DNA from 3 places in the Variovorax sp. J2P1-31 genome. Region 1 is predicted to be linked to each of the others. Evidence: predicted binding sites of a transcription regulator. Region 1 holds the regulator's gene; each other region holds the start of a gene.
What was found. The regulator sigma-54, encoded in region 1, starts transcription at its own class of promoters, with help from an activator protein. The targets are predictions, from matches to a motif close to TGGCANGNAANCTGCTTT.

Region 1 (5,321 bases):
GCGACGGACCCGATCCCTTCGTCTACTTCGTGCAGGCCGGCGCCTTCCGCACCACCGAGGACGCCGAGGCCCAGCGCGCCAAGCTGTCGCTGATGGGCGTGGAAGCCCGGATCACCGAGCGCGAGCAGGCCGGCCGCACGGTATTCCGTGTGCGCGCCGGGCCTTTCAACAAGAAGGATGATGCCGACCGGCTCAAGTCGCGCCTCGACGGCGGCGGCTTCGAATCCAATCTCGTGCGCGTCCAGCGATAGGCCCAGGCCCGCGGTTCACCGCGATGCGCGCGTCCTCGATTTCTTCGGTGCGGGAACTCCGCACCGGTCTCGCGGCTCTGTCAGCCGCACTGGAGAACCTTTGATGATGAAACGCCGTGACTTTTCGCTGACCGCCGCCTCGGTGGCGCTGCTTCCCTTCGCCGCCACCGGCGTGCAGGCCCAGGGCCGCGCACCCAAGGCCGGCACCGACTACATCGTGCTGGGCAAGCGGGCGCCGGTCGACACGCCCGCGGGCAAGGTCGAGGTGGTGGAGTTCTTCTCGTACAACTGCCCGCACTGCGCCGCCTTCGAGCCGCGCCTGGAGACCTGGGTCAAGCAGCTGCCGGCCGACGTGGTGTTCCGCCGCATCCCCGTGCCTTTCGTGGGCAACGACACCGAACCCAAGCAGCGCCTCTACTACGCGCTCGAAGCCATGGGCAAGGTCGACGAGTTCCAGATGAAGCTGTTCCAGGCCATCCACCAGCAGCGCCAGCCGGTGTTCGGCGATGCCGCGATCGTGGCCTGGTTCGAGAAGCAGCCCGGCTTCGACGCCAAGAAGTTCGCCGACCTGTACAAGTCCTTCTCGGTGGCCGGCAAGGCCAAGCGCGCGACCCAGCTCACGGCCGACTACCAGGTCGCGGGCGTGCCTGCGCTGGGCGTGGCCGGCCGCTGGTACATCGACGGCGACACGGCCGGCTCGCTGGACCGTGCGCTGGAAGTCACCAACGCGCTGATCGCCGAAGCGCGCAAGTCCTGAAGCGCCGCGCTTTGTGCGGCTCCGCCCGGAACCAGCCCGCTTCGGCGGGCTTTTTCGTCTGCGCAACCGATGCGGCGCCCCGTGCCGCATACAATGATCGAGCAAGTTTCGTGCCTCTATGACCTCGCGCCCCACCTCCCCACTCCTCTCCCTCCTGCGCGCCGGCGCTGCCGTGCTGATGCTGGCCTGCGCCGCGTTTCCGGCCCTGGCCGAGAAGGCCGACCGGACCAAGCCGATGAACATCGAGGCCGATGCCATGCGCTATGACGACCTCCAGCAGACCAGCGTGTTCACCGGCAACGTGGTGGTGACCAAGGGCACCATCCTGATCCGCGGCGCGCGCATCGACGTGCGCCAGGACCCCGAGGGCTACCAGTACGGCGTGGTCACGGCGGCGCCGGGCAAGCTGGCCTACTACAAGCAGAAGCGCGACACCCCCGGTGACGAGTGGACCGAAGGCGAGGGCGAGGTCATCGAATACGACAGCCGGGCCGACAACGTGAAGTTCATCCGCCGCGCGGTGATGCGCCGGCTGATCGGCGCCACGCCCAACGACGAGAGCAGCGGCGAGTTGATCGTCTACGACCAGGGCAAGGACACCTTCACCGTCAACGGCGCGAGCGCGGCACCGGGCGCCAGCGTGACCGCCGGTGCCCCGGGCAGCCGGGTCCGGACCATCCTCACGCCCCGCGCCGCGGCATCCGGGGCCGCCAAATCGTCGGCCGCGCCGGCTCCCGCACCCGCCACCCCGACGCCCGCGCCGGGCCGCGGCCTGCGCCCGAGCACCACGCTCGATGCGGAACCCCGCCCGTGACGGACGGCAGCGTCAACACCGGGCGGATGTCGGTCGACGGGACCGGCGTGGCGGATCCGTCGGTCAGCCGGCTGCAGGTGCGCGGCCTGCAGAAACGCTACGGCAGCCGCCAGGTCGTCAAGGACGTGTCGCTCGACGTGCAGAAGGGCGAAGTGGTGGGCCTGCTGGGCCCCAACGGCGCCGGCAAGACCACCTCCTTCTACATGATCGTGGGCCTGGTGCGCGCCGATGCGGGCGAGATCAGCATCGACGGCGAGCCGATCGCCCACATGCCGATCCACCGCCGCGCGCGCATGGGCCTGTCCTACCTGCCGCAGGAAGCCTCGATCTTCCGCAAGCTCACGGTGCAGGAGAACGTGCGGGCCGTGCTCGAACTGCAGCGCGAACCCGACGCCAACGGCAAGCAGGCGCCGCTGTCGAGCGCGCGTGTCGAGCAGCGGCTCAACGAACTGCTGGCGGAACTGCGGGTCGACCACCTGCGCGACTCGCCCGCGCTGGCGCTGTCGGGCGGTGAACGCCGCCGCGTCGAGATCGCCCGCGCACTGGCCACGCAGCCGCGCTTCATCCTGCTCGACGAGCCCTTCGCCGGCATCGACCCGATCGCGGTGATCGAGATCCAGCGCATCGTCAGCTTCCTCAAGGGCCGCGGCATCGGCGTGCTCATCACCGATCACAACGTGCGCGAGACCCTGGGCATCTGCGATCACGCGTTCATCATCAGCGACGGGCATGTGCTGGCACAAGGCACGCCTTCGGAGATCGTCGACAACGCCGAGGTACGCCGCGTGTACCTGGGCGAGCACTTCCGGATGTGACCATGCGGCGAGGTCCAGGATGAACGTGGCCGTCATCCACGCGGAACTTCTTCGCGGGGGCCGCCGCGCACGGCCGCCCGAAGCGGCCGGCCCGCCCCCGGTAGGGGGTTGGCGTAGCGCGAAGCGCGCAGCCTGGGGGGGAGCCATTTTTCCATGAAGCAGGGCCTTTCGCTGCGCGTCTCGCAGCATCTCGCGCTCACGCCCCAACTCCAGCAGTCGATCCGGCTGCTGCAGTTGTCCACGCTCGAGCTGAGCCAGGAAGTCGAGCAGATGCTCGACGAGAACCCCTTCTTGGAACGCACGGCCGAAGAGGCGCCGCGCGAGGAATTCGGCGTCGATGCCGCCGACGCGCCGCCGCCGCGCGACGACGACTTCACGCCCGGCCCGTCGGCCACGTCCAGCACCGACAGCAGCAGCGCCGCCGCCGAGGCCGACGCGCCGGCGGTCGACGCGACCGAGGCCGCGCCCGACTGGGAGGGCGACGGCACCGTCGAGATGGCGCCCGACGACAGCGAGTGGGGCGGCGACGCGCCGGCCAGCAGCAACAACCTCGGCCCCAACGACGGCAGCGAGCGCGCCGATGCGACCGAGCTGGCGCGCAGCCAGGAATCGCTGCAGTCCTTCCTGCACCGGCAGGCGCTGAGCCTGCGCCTCAACGAGAGCGACCGCGCCGCCCTGCGTTTCCTGATCGAGTCGCTCAACGACGACGGCTACCTCGAGGATTCGCTGCCCGCGCTGGCCTCGGGCCTGGCGGGCGACGACAACGACGAATTCGACGGCCTGGTGCACCACTTCCAGGTCGCGCTGGGCCTGCTGCAGAGCCTGGAGCCGGTCGGCGTGGGCGCGCGCGACCTGGGCGAGTGCCTGGCGATCCAGCTGCGCGCGCTGGCCGAGCCCGGCGAGTCCGAAGAGATCGCGCAGGTGCGCAAGACCGCCATCGCGATCTGCAAGCAGCCGATGGAGCTGCTGGCGCGGCGCGACTTCAAGCGCCTGGCCACGCTCACGCGCAGCAACGAGGAAGAGGTGCGCAGCGCGCTGCAGCTGATCGCCACGCTGGAGCCCAAGCCGGGCCGTCGATTTGTCGACGTCGAGCGCAACATCGTGGTGCCCGACGTGATCGTGACGCGCACCGGGCAGGGCACGAACGTCAAGTTCCGCGTGATGCTCAACCCCGAGGTGATGCCGCGCCTGCGGGTGCACGACATCTATGCCGGCGCGCTCAAGTCGCACAAGGGCGAGGGCAGCCAGGCCCTGTCGCAGCGGCTGCAGGAGGCGCGCTGGTTCATCAAGAACATCCAGCAGCGCTTCGACACCATCCTGCGCGTGAGCAGCGCCATCGTCGAGCGGCAGAAGAGCTACTTCGTGCACGGCGAGCTGGCCATGCGCCCGCTGGTGCTGCGCGAGATCGCCGACGAACTGGGCCTGCACGAATCGACCATCAGCCGCGTGACCACCGCCAAGTACATGGCCACGCCCTACGGCACGGTCGAGCTCAAGTATTTCTTCGGCTCGGCGCTGGGCACCGAGGCCGGCGGCAACGCCTCGAGCACCGCGGTGCGGGCGCTGATCAAGCAGTTCGTGGGTTCCGAGAACATCAAGAAGCCGCTGTCCGACAGCCAGATCTCCGAGATGCTCAAGGAGCAGGGCATCGAGTGCGCGCGCCGCACCGTGGCCAAGTACCGCGAGGCGCTGCGCATCGCGCCGGCCAGCCTGCGCAAGGCGCTCTGAGCCCGAAGCGGCACGCGCCGCGCCAGCGGCGACAATCGGCGGGCTTCCTTCCGTCTGCCCGAACCCCATGAACCAGCTCCATCTCTTCCTGCCCTGCGCCGCCGGCGTCGAGGACTTTCTTGCCCAGGAGGTGCACGGCCTGACCGGTCTCGCGGGCGACGACCTGATGGCCTCGCGCGGCGGCGTGTTCGTGCGCGGCTCCTGGCGCGACGCGATGAAGCTCAACCTCTACAGCCGGCTCGCGCAGCGCGTGCTGATCGAGCTCGCGCATGCGCCCTACCGCAGCGAGAACGACCTCTACGCCATCGCCAGCGGCGTGGCCTGGGAGATCTGGTTCACGCCCCAGCAGACCTTCAAGATCGAGACCACGGCCCAGCACAGCCCGCTGACCAGCCTGAACTTCGCCACGCTGCGCATCAAGGACGCGATCGCCGACCGCTTCCGCGCCAAGGCCCACGGCGTGCGCCCCAGCATCGAGACCCAGCGGCCCGACGTGCGCGTGTTCGCGCACCTCACCACCGACAGCTGCACGCTCTACATCGACACCTCGGGCGAGCCGCTGTTCAAGCGCGGCTGGCGCCAGGACACGGGCGACGCGCCGCTCAAGGAGACGCTGGCCGCGGCCATGCTGGCCGCCAGCGGCTGGTGGAACCCCGAGACCGGCGCGGTGTCGGCCGCGCCGCTGTACGACCCCTGCTGCGGCAGCGGCACCATCGCCATCGAGGCCGCGCAGATCGGCCTGGGCATCCCGGCCGGCGCGCTGCGGCGCTTCGGCTTCGAGAAGCTGCTGCCCTTCCAGCCGCACGTCTGGGAGTCGATCCAGAACGAGGCCGCCGACCAGCCCGCGACCGTCTCGCCGCCGATCTTCGGCAGCGACGTGTCGCACCGCATGGTCGACTTCGCCGAGCGCAACGCCGAGCGCGCGGGCGTGGCCGAGGCGATCCAGTTCCGCGGCG
Region 2 (5,321 bases), on a different contig from region 1:
TTTGGAAAGAAGCTTGGAAATGGAAGGGAAGGAAAAGACCGGTGCAGCGCGCGTCACATCATGAAGTTGATGCGGAACACATTGCCTTCGGGGTCGAGCAGCACCGACTGGTACCAGTGGTAGTAGGTGACGTAGGGCGCCTTGACCAGCGTGGCGCCGGCCTCGAGCGCGACGGGCACCATCCGGTCGACCTCGGCCTGGCTGTCGACGTCGATGTTCAGCAGGAACTTGACGCCGCGCGTGTCGGAGAACTCGGCCAGGTGCAGCAGTTCGTAGGCATCGAGCGCGTTGAAGCCCAGGCTGGACTTGCCGGTGTCCAGCCCGCGGAAGATCGGCGAGCGGATCGCCTCGATCTCGGGAAAGCCGAACACGCGCTGGTAGAAGCCGCTGAGCGCGACCACGTCCCTGGCGAAGACGTTGACGTAGGAAAGATGCGCCATGGCGTCAGGCCGCCACCTTGGTGCCGCCGAAAGTCGTCTGCTTGACGAACTTGGAGGTCAGGTGGTCGCCCGAGCTGATCGGCGCGTACTTGGGCTGTTCGCCCGGCGCGAGGCAGCTGGGCAGGCACTCGACCATCGCGTCGTAGTTGGGCTGGTGGAAGAACACCAGCGACTGGCGGCGGTTGGTGCTCGCCACCTCGAAGGGCGGATTGATCACGCGGTGCAGCGTGGAAACCCACTGGTCGTTGGTCCACTGCATCATCAGGTCGGCAATATTGACCACCAGCCCGCCCTCGACCTGCGGCACGTCGACCCACTGGCCGGCCTTGTTGAACACCTGCAGGCCCTTGTCGTCGGGCAGCACGATGGTGAGGCTGCCGTAGTCGCTGTGCGCGCCCGCGCGCAGCTGGCCCGGCAGCGGCTGCTCGCGCTGCGGCGGGTAGCTCAGCACGCGGAACATGCTGATGTGCGCGTCGATCTTGTCGTCGAAGAAGGTCTCGGGCAGCGAGAGGCCGAGCGCGAAGATGCGCATCAGCGAGCGCGAGAGATCGCTCATGGCCTCGAAGTACGCCTCGTAGGCTTCGCGGAAGCCTTCGATGGGCGGCCAGCTGTTGGGCTCGAAGTGCGGGCCGGCGGCGGGGCCGCGGTGGTAGTCGTCGTCAGGCACGTTCGACGGGCCGATGGAGAACGACTCCTTGAGGTCGCCCGGCGCCACCTCCTCGAGGCTGTACGAGAGCCCCTCCTCGCCCACCGCGCTGTAGCCGCGCACCGCGTCTTCGCGCGGGCGGTCGACCTTGCGCTTCTCGACCAGCGGCAGGTCGAAGAACCGGCGCGAGAGCGAGGACACGCGCTCGATCAGCCCGGGCGCGATGCCGTGGTGGGTGATGACGAGAAAGCCGATGCTTCGGCAGGCCTCGTCGACTTGCCTCGCGACTGCCGACTTGCCTTCGGCGCTGCCGTCGAAGTAGGGCGCGAGATCGATGATGGGAACGGACAACAGGGTCATGGCGACTTCCTCATGGACGCATTCATTCGGGAACTGGCACGCCTCTCGCCTTGCAACGTCTGTGCCAGTTGGACCAAATGGACAAATCGCTTTTTCCGCGTCAGGCTGGTGCACCGCGGGGGCCTTCGCCGGCCCCGCATGACGCAAGTCGATGCATCGCGGCCTTACAGTGGTGCGTCCTTCGCGCATCGACGCGGATGACGACGAAGAAAAGAGAACAGAGAGGAAAGATGCCGAAGACCAAGGCGCTGGCCGCAGCCAGCAGCAACACCGAGCCACCCGCGGCGCGCAAGCGCGCCAAGCCGGCGGTGCGCAGCCCGTCGTCCGTGAGCCGGCGCCTGCGCCAGATCGAGGACAAGCGCAGTGCGATCCTCGGCGCGGCGCTGGGGCTGTTCTCGCGCTTCGGCCTGCACGGCACCTCGATCGACCAGGTGGCGGCGCGCGCCGATGTGTCGAAGAGCAACCTGCTCTACTACTTCGCCAACAAGGAGGAGCTCTACGTCAACGTGCTGCGCGACCTGCTCGCGCTGTGGCTCGAACCGCTGCGCGGCTTCAGCGCGGAGCAGGACCCGGCCGAGGCCATCGGCAGCTACATCCGGCGCAAGCTGGTGGTGTCGCGCGACCGGCCCGACGCGTCGCGGTTGTTCTGCCTCGAGATGATCCAGGGCGCACCGCTGCTGCGCGACGAACTCGACCGCGAGCTGCGCGCGCTGGTGGAGAAGAAGTCGGAAGTCATCCGCGCCTGGATCGAGGCCGGCAAGCTGGCGCCCGTCGATGCGCACCATCTGATCTTCGCGCTGTGGGCGGTGACGCAGCACTACGCGGATTTCGGCGTGCAGGTGCAGGCGCTGACGGGGCACACGCTGGACGATGCGGCCTTCTTCGAGCAGACGGTGGAGAACGTGCAGCGCATCGTGTTGCAGGGCATCGCGCCGCGTTGAGCATTGCCTTGCTCCCTCCCCTTCCGGGGGAGGGTCGGGTTGGGGGCAGGCAGCGTATCCATCGAGCGCTCTGCCTGCCCCCATCCCAGCCTTCCCCCAGAGGGAGAAGGAGCATGAAGCGTCAGTGCGGCGCGGCCGCAATCTCGTGGTACCGCCGGTCGAAGTAGATCAAGCCCTGCGCCGCACCCCCGATCGCGATCGCCACCGCCTCGCAGAACAACACATCGTGCGTGCCCGCGCTGGTGGCATGCACCACGCGGCAGTCGAAGGACACGGCCGCGTCCTCGAGCATCGGCGAGCCGGTGGTCTTGTGGCACCAGCGGCCGGCGGCGAAGCGTTCGTCCATCGGCGTCTTGCCGCCGAACAATGCAGAGAGCGCCTGGTGCCCCGCCGCCAGCACGTTCACGCACAGCACGCCGTTGGCCTTGAACGCCGGATACACCGAGGCCGATCGGTTGAGGCACACCAGCAGCGTCGGCGGCTCGTCGGTCACGCTGCACACGGCCGAGGCGGTGAAGCCGGCGCGGCCCGCCGGGCCGTCGGTGGTGATGATGTTCACCGCCGCGCCCAGGCGCGCCATCGCGTTGCGGTAGTCGGCCTTGGGCAGGCCGGGCGGCAGGCCGGCGGGGTTCGACGAGGAAGCATGGGAGGCCATGGCGTTGAGCATGGGAAGGACTCGTTCAGGCCAGCATGCAGGCTTCGTCGAAGGGCAGGCGCGGCAGGCGTCCGAACACCTTCGACGCGTCGCCGTGGCCGAGGTTGATGAGGAAGTTGACGGTCCAGTCGCTGCCCTCGAAGAAGGCGGCATCGACCTTGGCCTTGTCGAAGCCCGACATCGGGCCGGCATCGAGGCCCACCGCGCGCGCGGCCAGCAGCAGGTAGCCGGCCTGCAGGCTCGCGTTGCGGAAAGCCGTTTCGTGCGCGGACTCGGGGCTGCCGGTGAACCAGCTGCGCGCATCGGCGTGCGGGAACAAGGTGGGCAGCTGGTCGTAGAACCTGCGGTCCCAGGCGGCGATGACCGTGACCGGCGCGCTCATCGTCTTGTCGAGGTTGCCCTTCGACAGCGCGGGCGCCAGGCGCTGCTTGCCCTCGGGCGTGCGCACGAACACGAAGCGCGCGGGCGAGCAGTTGGCCGAGGTCGGTCCCAGGCTGGCGAGCGCATAGACCTGCCGCAGCTGTGCGTCGGTGACGGGTTCGTCGGTCCAGCCGTTGTGGCTGCGGGCGGCGGTGAAGAGCAGCGCGAGCGCGGCGTCGTCGAGTGTGGAAGGGGTGGTCATGCGGGAACGGCGGATGCGCTGACCCGCGAGAGGAAGGCCAGCAGGGTGCTGTTGAAGGCGTTGGCCTCGGTCACGCTGTGCGCGTGGCCGCCATGCGCCATGAGGTTGAGCGTGGCGTTCGGCAGTCCGTCGGCCAGGCGCTGCGAGCAGGTCCAGGGCACGAGCACGTCGTCCTTGGCGGCCGCCACCAGCGTGGGCGCGGCGATGCCGGCCAGGCGCGCATCGATGTCGAAGGCGCGCAGCGCGGCGATGCGCGCGCGCATGTTGGCCTCGCCCGGGAAATGGGCGAAGGCGTGGTCGACCTCGTCCTGCACGCGCTTCGCATGCGCGGCGGCCCACGCGGCGGGGTAGAGGAAGATCGGCTGCGCTTCCACGTAGGCACGCGGGCCGACGGCGCCCAGCAACGCGAGCCGTGCCTCGAAGCAGCGCGCCGAATGCGGGTTGGGCCTGGACCAGGCATTGACGAGCACCAGGCTGGCCACACGCGACGGTGCATCGAGCGCCAGCCGCAGCCCGACCAGGCCGCCCAGCGCATGGCCCGCGAAGTGGCACTGCGCGGTGCGGGTGGCGTCGAGGATCTCCAGCACGTCCCGCGCCATGTCCTCGATCGCATAGGCCGCGGGCAGGGCGGCGGGGCTGCGGCCCGTGCCGCGCTGGTCGTAGGCGATCACGCGGTGGCCGGCCGCGATCAGCGCGCCCAGCTGCGGCTGCCAGAAGCCGGCCGAGCCACCGAGGCCCGAGGACAGCAGCACCGTCGATGCCGCATCGACGGGGCCATGCACTTCGAAATGCAGCGGCGACATGCGCGTCAGCCCTTCTTTCCGATGTGCGCGGTCGAGGCGATCTCGACCAGCGCGTCGGGCTTCACCAGCCCGCACTGGATGCAGTAGCGCGCGGGCTTGGTGCCGGGAAAGAACTCGGCGTACACCGTGTTGATCTTCGCGTAGTCGGCCCAGTCCCTGAGCATGATCTGGTTGAAGGTCACGTCGTCCATGGTGCCGCCGGCCGCTTCGACCACGCCCTGGATCGTGCTGAGCACATGGCGCGTCTGCGCGGCCGCGTCGCCCACGTGCACCACGTTGTTGTCCTTGTCGAAGGGCAGCGTGCCCGAGACGTAGAGCACGCCGTCGGCGAGCGTGCCGGGCACATAGGGGGCGAGCGGCACGCCGGTGCCGGGCGGGATGATGGCTTGCTTGGGCATTGGGGAATTCCTTGATGAAGTGAATCAGGCGATGGCCGCTTCGGCCGCTGCGGGTTGGGCAAGGGCTTGCGGCGCGAAGGTGGCGCAGAACTGGTCCGCCGTGGACACCCAGCCGAAGAAGGTCTCGACGTTGTAGATGGAGGCCTTCTGGATGGCCGGGCCGCCCAGTTCGTGCGTGGCGTCTTCCAGCATCACGGCGAAGTACTCGAGATGGAAGGCGTCGCGCAGCGTCGACTCCACACAGACGTTGGTGGCGATGCCGGTGAACACCAGGTGGCGGATGCCGCGCGCGCGCAGCGTGCTGTCGAGCGTGCTGTTGAAGAAGCCGCTGTAGCGCGTCTTGGGCACCACGATGTCGCCGGGCTGCGGCTTCATCTGGTCGATGAGCTCGTAGTCCCAGCCGCCCTTGGCGAGGAACTTGCCCTGCAGCGCGGGCTGGGCGCGCATGGTCTTGAG
Region 3 (5,321 bases), on a different contig from region 1:
CCTCGTCGCCGGCCTCGGCGCCGCCGCGCCAGATGTCGCGGAACACGGTTTCGGCCACATGGCGGCTGACCGTGCCGTCGTGCGTGGTCGACAGCGCCAGCCGCAGGTGCGGCAGCGGGTTGTAGGGATGCGTGGCCGGCATCTCGATCGGGATGCCGTGCGCATGGCCCAGCCACAGCACGTGGCGGTAGGTCCAGGCGCGCTTGCTCGGCACCTCGGCCGGGCCGATCAACCCATGGTGCTTGAGCATCGCGCCCAGCAGCACCGGCTTGTAGTCGACGCTGTAGCTCAGGCCTTCGAGGGCTTCGGGCAGGTGCTCGAAGGCCAGGTAGGCAAACGGAGAGATGAAGTCCAGGTAGAAGGTGATGTGCTTCATGGCGCCCACTCCTGCGGCAGGTCGTCCGCCGGCGCGGGCATGGCCTGCAGGCGCTGCGTGATGGCGCCCCAGATCGCGCGCTTGCCCGCGCCGTCCATGCGGCTCCAGCCCGCGATCTCGGGGATGGTGCGCAGGCAGCCCACGCAGAACTCGCGGTGGTCGTCCATGCGGCAGACCGAGACGCAGGGCGAGGGCATCTCGGCGTCGGGCGTGGCGTCGATGCCGGCCGCGCGCTCGATCAGCCGCACGGTGGCCTCGCGGTCGAGGGCGGCCGTCATACGACCTCCGCCACCGGCGCGCCGGTCAGGCGCTCCAGGTCCTGGGGTTGCAGCTTCACCACCGCATGCGGATGGCCGGCCGCGGCCCAGACCTCGTCGAAGCGGAACAGCTCGCGGTCGATCAGCATCACCAGTTCGGTCGCATGCGCGAAGGGCGACACGCCGCCGATCGAGAAGCCGGTCTTGGCCTTGACGAAGTCGGCGTCGGCGCGGCCGGTCTTGCCGACGATGGCATCGACCTTCTTCTCGTCGACGCGCTTGTCGCCCGAGGTCACGACCAGCACCGCGGCATCGTCGCTCTTGCGCCGGAACACGATGCTCTTGGCGATCTGGCCGACCGCGATGCCCAGCGCATCGGCGGCCTGCTGCGCGGTGCGCGCGGCGTCGTCGAGCATGCGCGGCGCATGCGGATGGCCGGCGTCCTGCAGCAGGCGGGCGACGCGCTGGACGCCGTCGGGAAGGGAATGGAGTTCGGAGCCGCACATGGCTGGATTCTCTGTCGGGGTGGGGGCGCCTTCGAGGCGGGGCAGGGTCGAGCATACGAAAAAGCCGGGCGCCCGTCGTGCACCAAGGCGGACACCCATGCGCCAGGGTGGCGCATGGCCGGCCGTGCCGCGCCGCGAATCCCTGGAAATGCGCACGCCGCAGGCCCTCCGGACACGGCACGCATATTGCATGACAGCCTTCACTGTTCCGCCGGCAGCGTTGCCGCGGGTTTTTGACAGTGCCTCCGCTAATGACGGCGAGATCCGAGCGAAGCGACAGCGACAAGGCTGGCGTTTCGTCTGTTCCAACCCGATTCGCAACCCATGCCCTGCGGAGGCGCCACGGTCTGTCCACCGGACCCGTGCCCTGCTTCCTCGGGATCGGTTGCCCGCAGGACACGACATGAAAATCGCAGTGATCGGCCACGGCATGGTGGGCCACAAGTTTCTCGAGCAGCTGCACCAACTGGGGCTCGAACGCGCCGAAGTCACGGTGCTCTGCGAAGAGCCCCGCCCCGCCTACGACCGGGTGCACCTCTCCGAATTCTTCGCCGGCAAGAGTGCCGACGCGCTCTCGCTGGTCGCGCCCGGCTTCTTCGAGCAGAGCGGCTTCAGCCTGCGCCTGGCCGCGCGGGCCGTGGCCATCGAACGCCGCGAGCGCACCCTCACCACGGCCGACGGCGAGGTGCTGCACTACGACAAGCTGGTGCTGGCCACCGGGTCCTCGCCCTTCGTGCCGCCGCTGCCCGGGCGCGACCGGCCGGACTGCTTCGTCTACCGCACCATCGAGGACCTGGAAGCGATGAAGGCCTGCGGCGCGCGCTCGAAGCGCGGCGTGGTGGTGGGCGGCGGGCTGCTGGGCCTGGAATGCGCGAAGGCGCTGCGCGACATGGGCCTGGAGACGCACGTGGTCGAGTTCGCGCCGCGGCTGATGGCGGTGCAGGTCGACGAGGGCGGCGGGCGCGCGCTGCGCCACGGCATCGAGGCGCTGGGCCTGCATGTGCACACCAGCCGCAGCACGGTCGAGATCGTCGACGGCGCGAGCGCGCGGCACCGCATGGTGTTCGCCGACGGCACCTGGCTCGAGACCGACATGATCGTGTTCTCGGCCGGCATCCGCCCGCGTGACGAACTCGCGCGCCAGTGCGTGCTGGCCCTGGGCGCGCGCGGCGGCGTGGCGGTCGACGACCACTGCCGCACCAGCGACCGCGACATCTACGCGATCGGCGAATGCGCGGCCTGGAAGGACCAGACCTTCGGCCTGGTCGCGCCCGGCTACGAGATGGCCCGCGTGGCGGCCCGGCACATCGCGGGCCAGCAGGACGCGGCCTTCACCGGCGCCGACATGAGCACCAAGCTCAAGCTGATGGGCGTGGACGTGGCGAGCATCGGCGACGCGCACGGCAAGACGCCGAAGTCGCGCGCCTACCAGTACGTCAACGAGCACAAGCAGGTCTACAAGAAGATCGTGGTCAGCGAGGACGGCACGCGGCTGCTGGGCGCGGTGCTGGTCGGCGATGCGGCCGAGTACGGCACGCTGCTGCAGCTGGCGCTCAACGGCATCGCCCTGCCGGCCGAGCCCGAGTTCCTGATCCTGCCCGCGAGCGACGGCACGGCCCGGCCCGGCCTGGGCGTCGAAGCCCTGCCCGACAGCGCGCAGATCTGCTCGTGCAACAACGTGAGCAAGGGCGCGATCTGCGCGGCCGTGGGCGACGGCGTCTGCACCGTCGCCGACATGAAGGCCTGCACCAGGGCCGGCGCCTCCTGCGGCGGCTGCGTGCCGCTGGTCACCCAGGTGATGAAGATGGCCATGGCCCAGCGCGGCATGGCGGTGAACGACCACCTGTGCGAGCACTTCCCCTACTCGCGCCAGGCGCTCTACCACCTGGTGCGCGTGGGCGAGATCAAGTCCTTCGCCGACCTGCTCGCCCGCCACGGCCACGGCCTGGGCTGCGACATCTGCAAGCCCACCGCGGCCAGCATCTTCGCCTCGTGCTGGAACGACTTCGTGCTCAAGCAGGACCTGGCCAGCCTGCAGGACAGCAACGACTACTTCCTGGGCAACATCCAGAAGGACGGCTCCTATTCGGTGGTGCCGCGCATGCCCGGCGGCGAGGTCACGGCCGACGGCCTGATCGCCGTCGGCCAGGTGGCGAAGAAGTACGGGCTCTACACCAAGATCACCGGCGGCGCGCGGGTCGACCTGTTCGGCGCGCGCCTCGAGCAGCTGCCGCCGATCTGGGAAGAGCTGATCGCGGCCGGCTTCGAGTCCGGCCATGCCTACGGCAAGTCGCTGCGCACGGTGAAGAGCTGCGTGGGCTCGACCTGGTGCCGCTACGGCGTGGACGACAGCATGGCGCTCGCGATCGAACTCGAGAACCGCTACAAGGGCCTGCGCACGCCGCACAAGATCAAGTTCGGCGTCTCGGGCTGCACCCGCGAATGCGCCGAGGCGCAAGGCAAGGACGTGGGCATCATCGCCACCGAGAAGGGCTGGAACCTCTACGTCTGCGGCAACGGCGGCATGAAGCCGCGCCACGCCGAACTGATCGCCTCGGACCTGGGCAAGGACGCGCTGGTCAGGCTGATCGACCGCTTCCTGATGTTCTACGTGCACACGGCCGACCGGCTGCAGCGCACCAGCACCTGGCGCGACAACCTCGAGGGCGGCCTCGACTACCTCAAGGGCGTGCTGCTGCAGGATTCGCTGGGCCTGGGCGCCACGCTGGAGGCCCAGATGCAGCATGTGGTCGACACCTACCAATGCGAGTGGAAGACCGCGGTCAACGACCCGGCCACGCGCCAGCGCTTCCGCTCCTTCGTCAACAGCGAGAAGCCCGACGAGCACATCGTGTTCGTCGAGGAGCGCGGTCAGATCCGGCCCGCGCGCGCCGAGGAACGCGACGAGGCCACGGCCTGAGCACACCATGAAGCACCCCGACACCCGCCACTGGACCGCCGTCTGCGCGGCCACCGACATCCTGCCCGACACCGGCGTCTGCGCGCTGGTCGACGGCGTGCACGTCGCGATCTTCCATGTCGCCGCGGCGCGGCAGTTCTTCGCCATCGACAACGTCGACCCCAAGTCGCGCGCCAGCGTGCTGTCGCGCGGCCTGGTCGGCAGCATCGGCGAACGCATCGTGGTCGCCTCGCCGCTCTACAAGAACCACTTCGACCTGCGGAGCGGCGAATGCCTCGAGTTCCCCGAGCACTCGGTGCGCGCCCATGCGGTGCGCGTCGAGGCCGGCCGCGTGCAGGTCGCACTGAACTGACCCCTCCTCCTTTCCGTTCTCTCCAAGGATCCTTCATGGCCTATCTCGCACCCGCCGAATTCGTGACCAAGATGGTCGACGCCGGCGAATCCAAGCTGCTGATGTCGACCCGCGACACGCTGATCCGCTCCTACATGGCCGGCGCCATCCTCGCGCTGGCCGCGGCCTTCGCCGTGACCATCACCGTCAACACCGGCAATGCGCTGGTCGGCGCGATGCTGTTCCCGGTCGGCTTCATCATGCTGTACCTGATGGGCTTCGACCTGCTGACCGGCGTGTTCACGCTGGCGCCGCTGGCGGTGTTCGACAAGCGCCCGGGCGCGACCTGGGCCGGCGTGCTGCGCAACTGGGGCCTGGTGTTCTGCGGCAACTTCGCCGGGGCGCTCACGGTCGCGGTGTTCATGGCGATCATCTTCACCTTCGGCTTCAGCGAAGCGCCCAACGCGGTCGGCGAACGCCTGGGCCACATCGGCGAAGGCCGCACGCTGGGCTACTCCGCGCACGGCGCGGCCGGCATGCTGACCCTGTTCATCCGCGGCGTGATGTGCAACTGGATGGTCTCGACCGGCGTGGTCGCGGCCATGATGTCGACCACCGTGTCGGGCAAGGCCATCGGCATGTGGATGCCGGTGATGATCTTCTTCTACATGGGCTTCGAGCACTCGATCGTCAACATGTTCCTGTTCCCCACCGGCCTGCTGCTGGGCGGCAAGTTCACGCTGATGGACTACCTGATCTGGAACGAGATCCCGACCGTGCTGGGCAACCTGGTCGGCGGCCTGAGCTTCGTCGGGCTCACGCTCTACGCCACCCACTACAAGACCGCGCCCAAGCGCGCCATCGGCTGAGCCGGCCTTGCCGCAGCCCGCGCCGCGCGTGACGCTGGGCCAGCATTCGCTGGCCGGCGCCC

Region 2: a site for sigma-54 is predicted at 1,496-1,513, ahead of QTI20_RS24875 (isopenicillin N synthase family dioxygenase). Genes of this name have one in related genera too.
Region 3: a site for sigma-54 is predicted at 1,315-1,332, ahead of nirB (nitrite reductase large subunit NirB). Genes of this name have one in related genera too.

Annotation. Positions count from the first base shown of each region.
Region 1 covers NZ_JASZYA010000005.1:181,401-186,721, forward strand. The annotation lists gene QTI20_RS29395 (SPOR domain-containing protein) at 1-251, shown strand, start outside; gene QTI20_RS29400 (thiol:disulfide interchange protein DsbA/DsbL) at 358-1,008, shown strand; gene lptA (lipopolysaccharide transport periplasmic protein LptA) at 1,127-1,822, shown strand; gene lptB (LPS export ABC transporter ATP-binding protein) at 1,849-2,637, shown strand; gene QTI20_RS29415 (RNA polymerase factor sigma-54) at 2,791-4,365, shown strand; gene QTI20_RS29420 (THUMP domain-containing class I SAM-dependent RNA methyltransferase) at 4,433-5,321, shown strand, end outside.
Region 2 covers NZ_JASZYA010000003.1:1,067,220-1,072,540, forward strand. The annotation lists gene QTI20_RS24870 (VOC family protein) at 54-440, opposite strand; gene QTI20_RS24875 (isopenicillin N synthase family dioxygenase) at 445-1,446, opposite strand; gene rutR (HTH-type transcriptional regulator RutR) at 1,677-2,387, shown strand; gene rutF (NADH-dependent FMN reductase RutF) at 2,509-3,054, opposite strand; gene QTI20_RS24890 (malonic semialdehyde reductase) at 3,068-3,664, opposite strand; gene rutD (pyrimidine utilization protein D) at 3,661-4,467, opposite strand; gene rutC (pyrimidine utilization protein C) at 4,473-4,865, opposite strand; gene rutB (pyrimidine utilization protein B) at 4,890-5,321, opposite strand, start outside.
Region 3 covers NZ_JASZYA010000006.1:146,644-151,964, forward strand. The annotation lists gene QTI20_RS30200 (2-hydroxychromene-2-carboxylate isomerase) at 1-376, opposite strand, end outside; gene QTI20_RS30205 (DUF1289 domain-containing protein) at 373-654, opposite strand; gene QTI20_RS30210 (YbaK/EbsC family protein) at 651-1,139, opposite strand; gene nirB (nitrite reductase large subunit NirB) at 1,543-4,059, shown strand; gene nirD (nitrite reductase small subunit NirD) at 4,067-4,411, shown strand; gene QTI20_RS30225 (formate/nitrite transporter family protein) at 4,447-5,259, shown strand; gene QTI20_RS30230 (bifunctional protein-serine/threonine kinase/phosphatase) at 5,267-5,321, shown strand, end outside.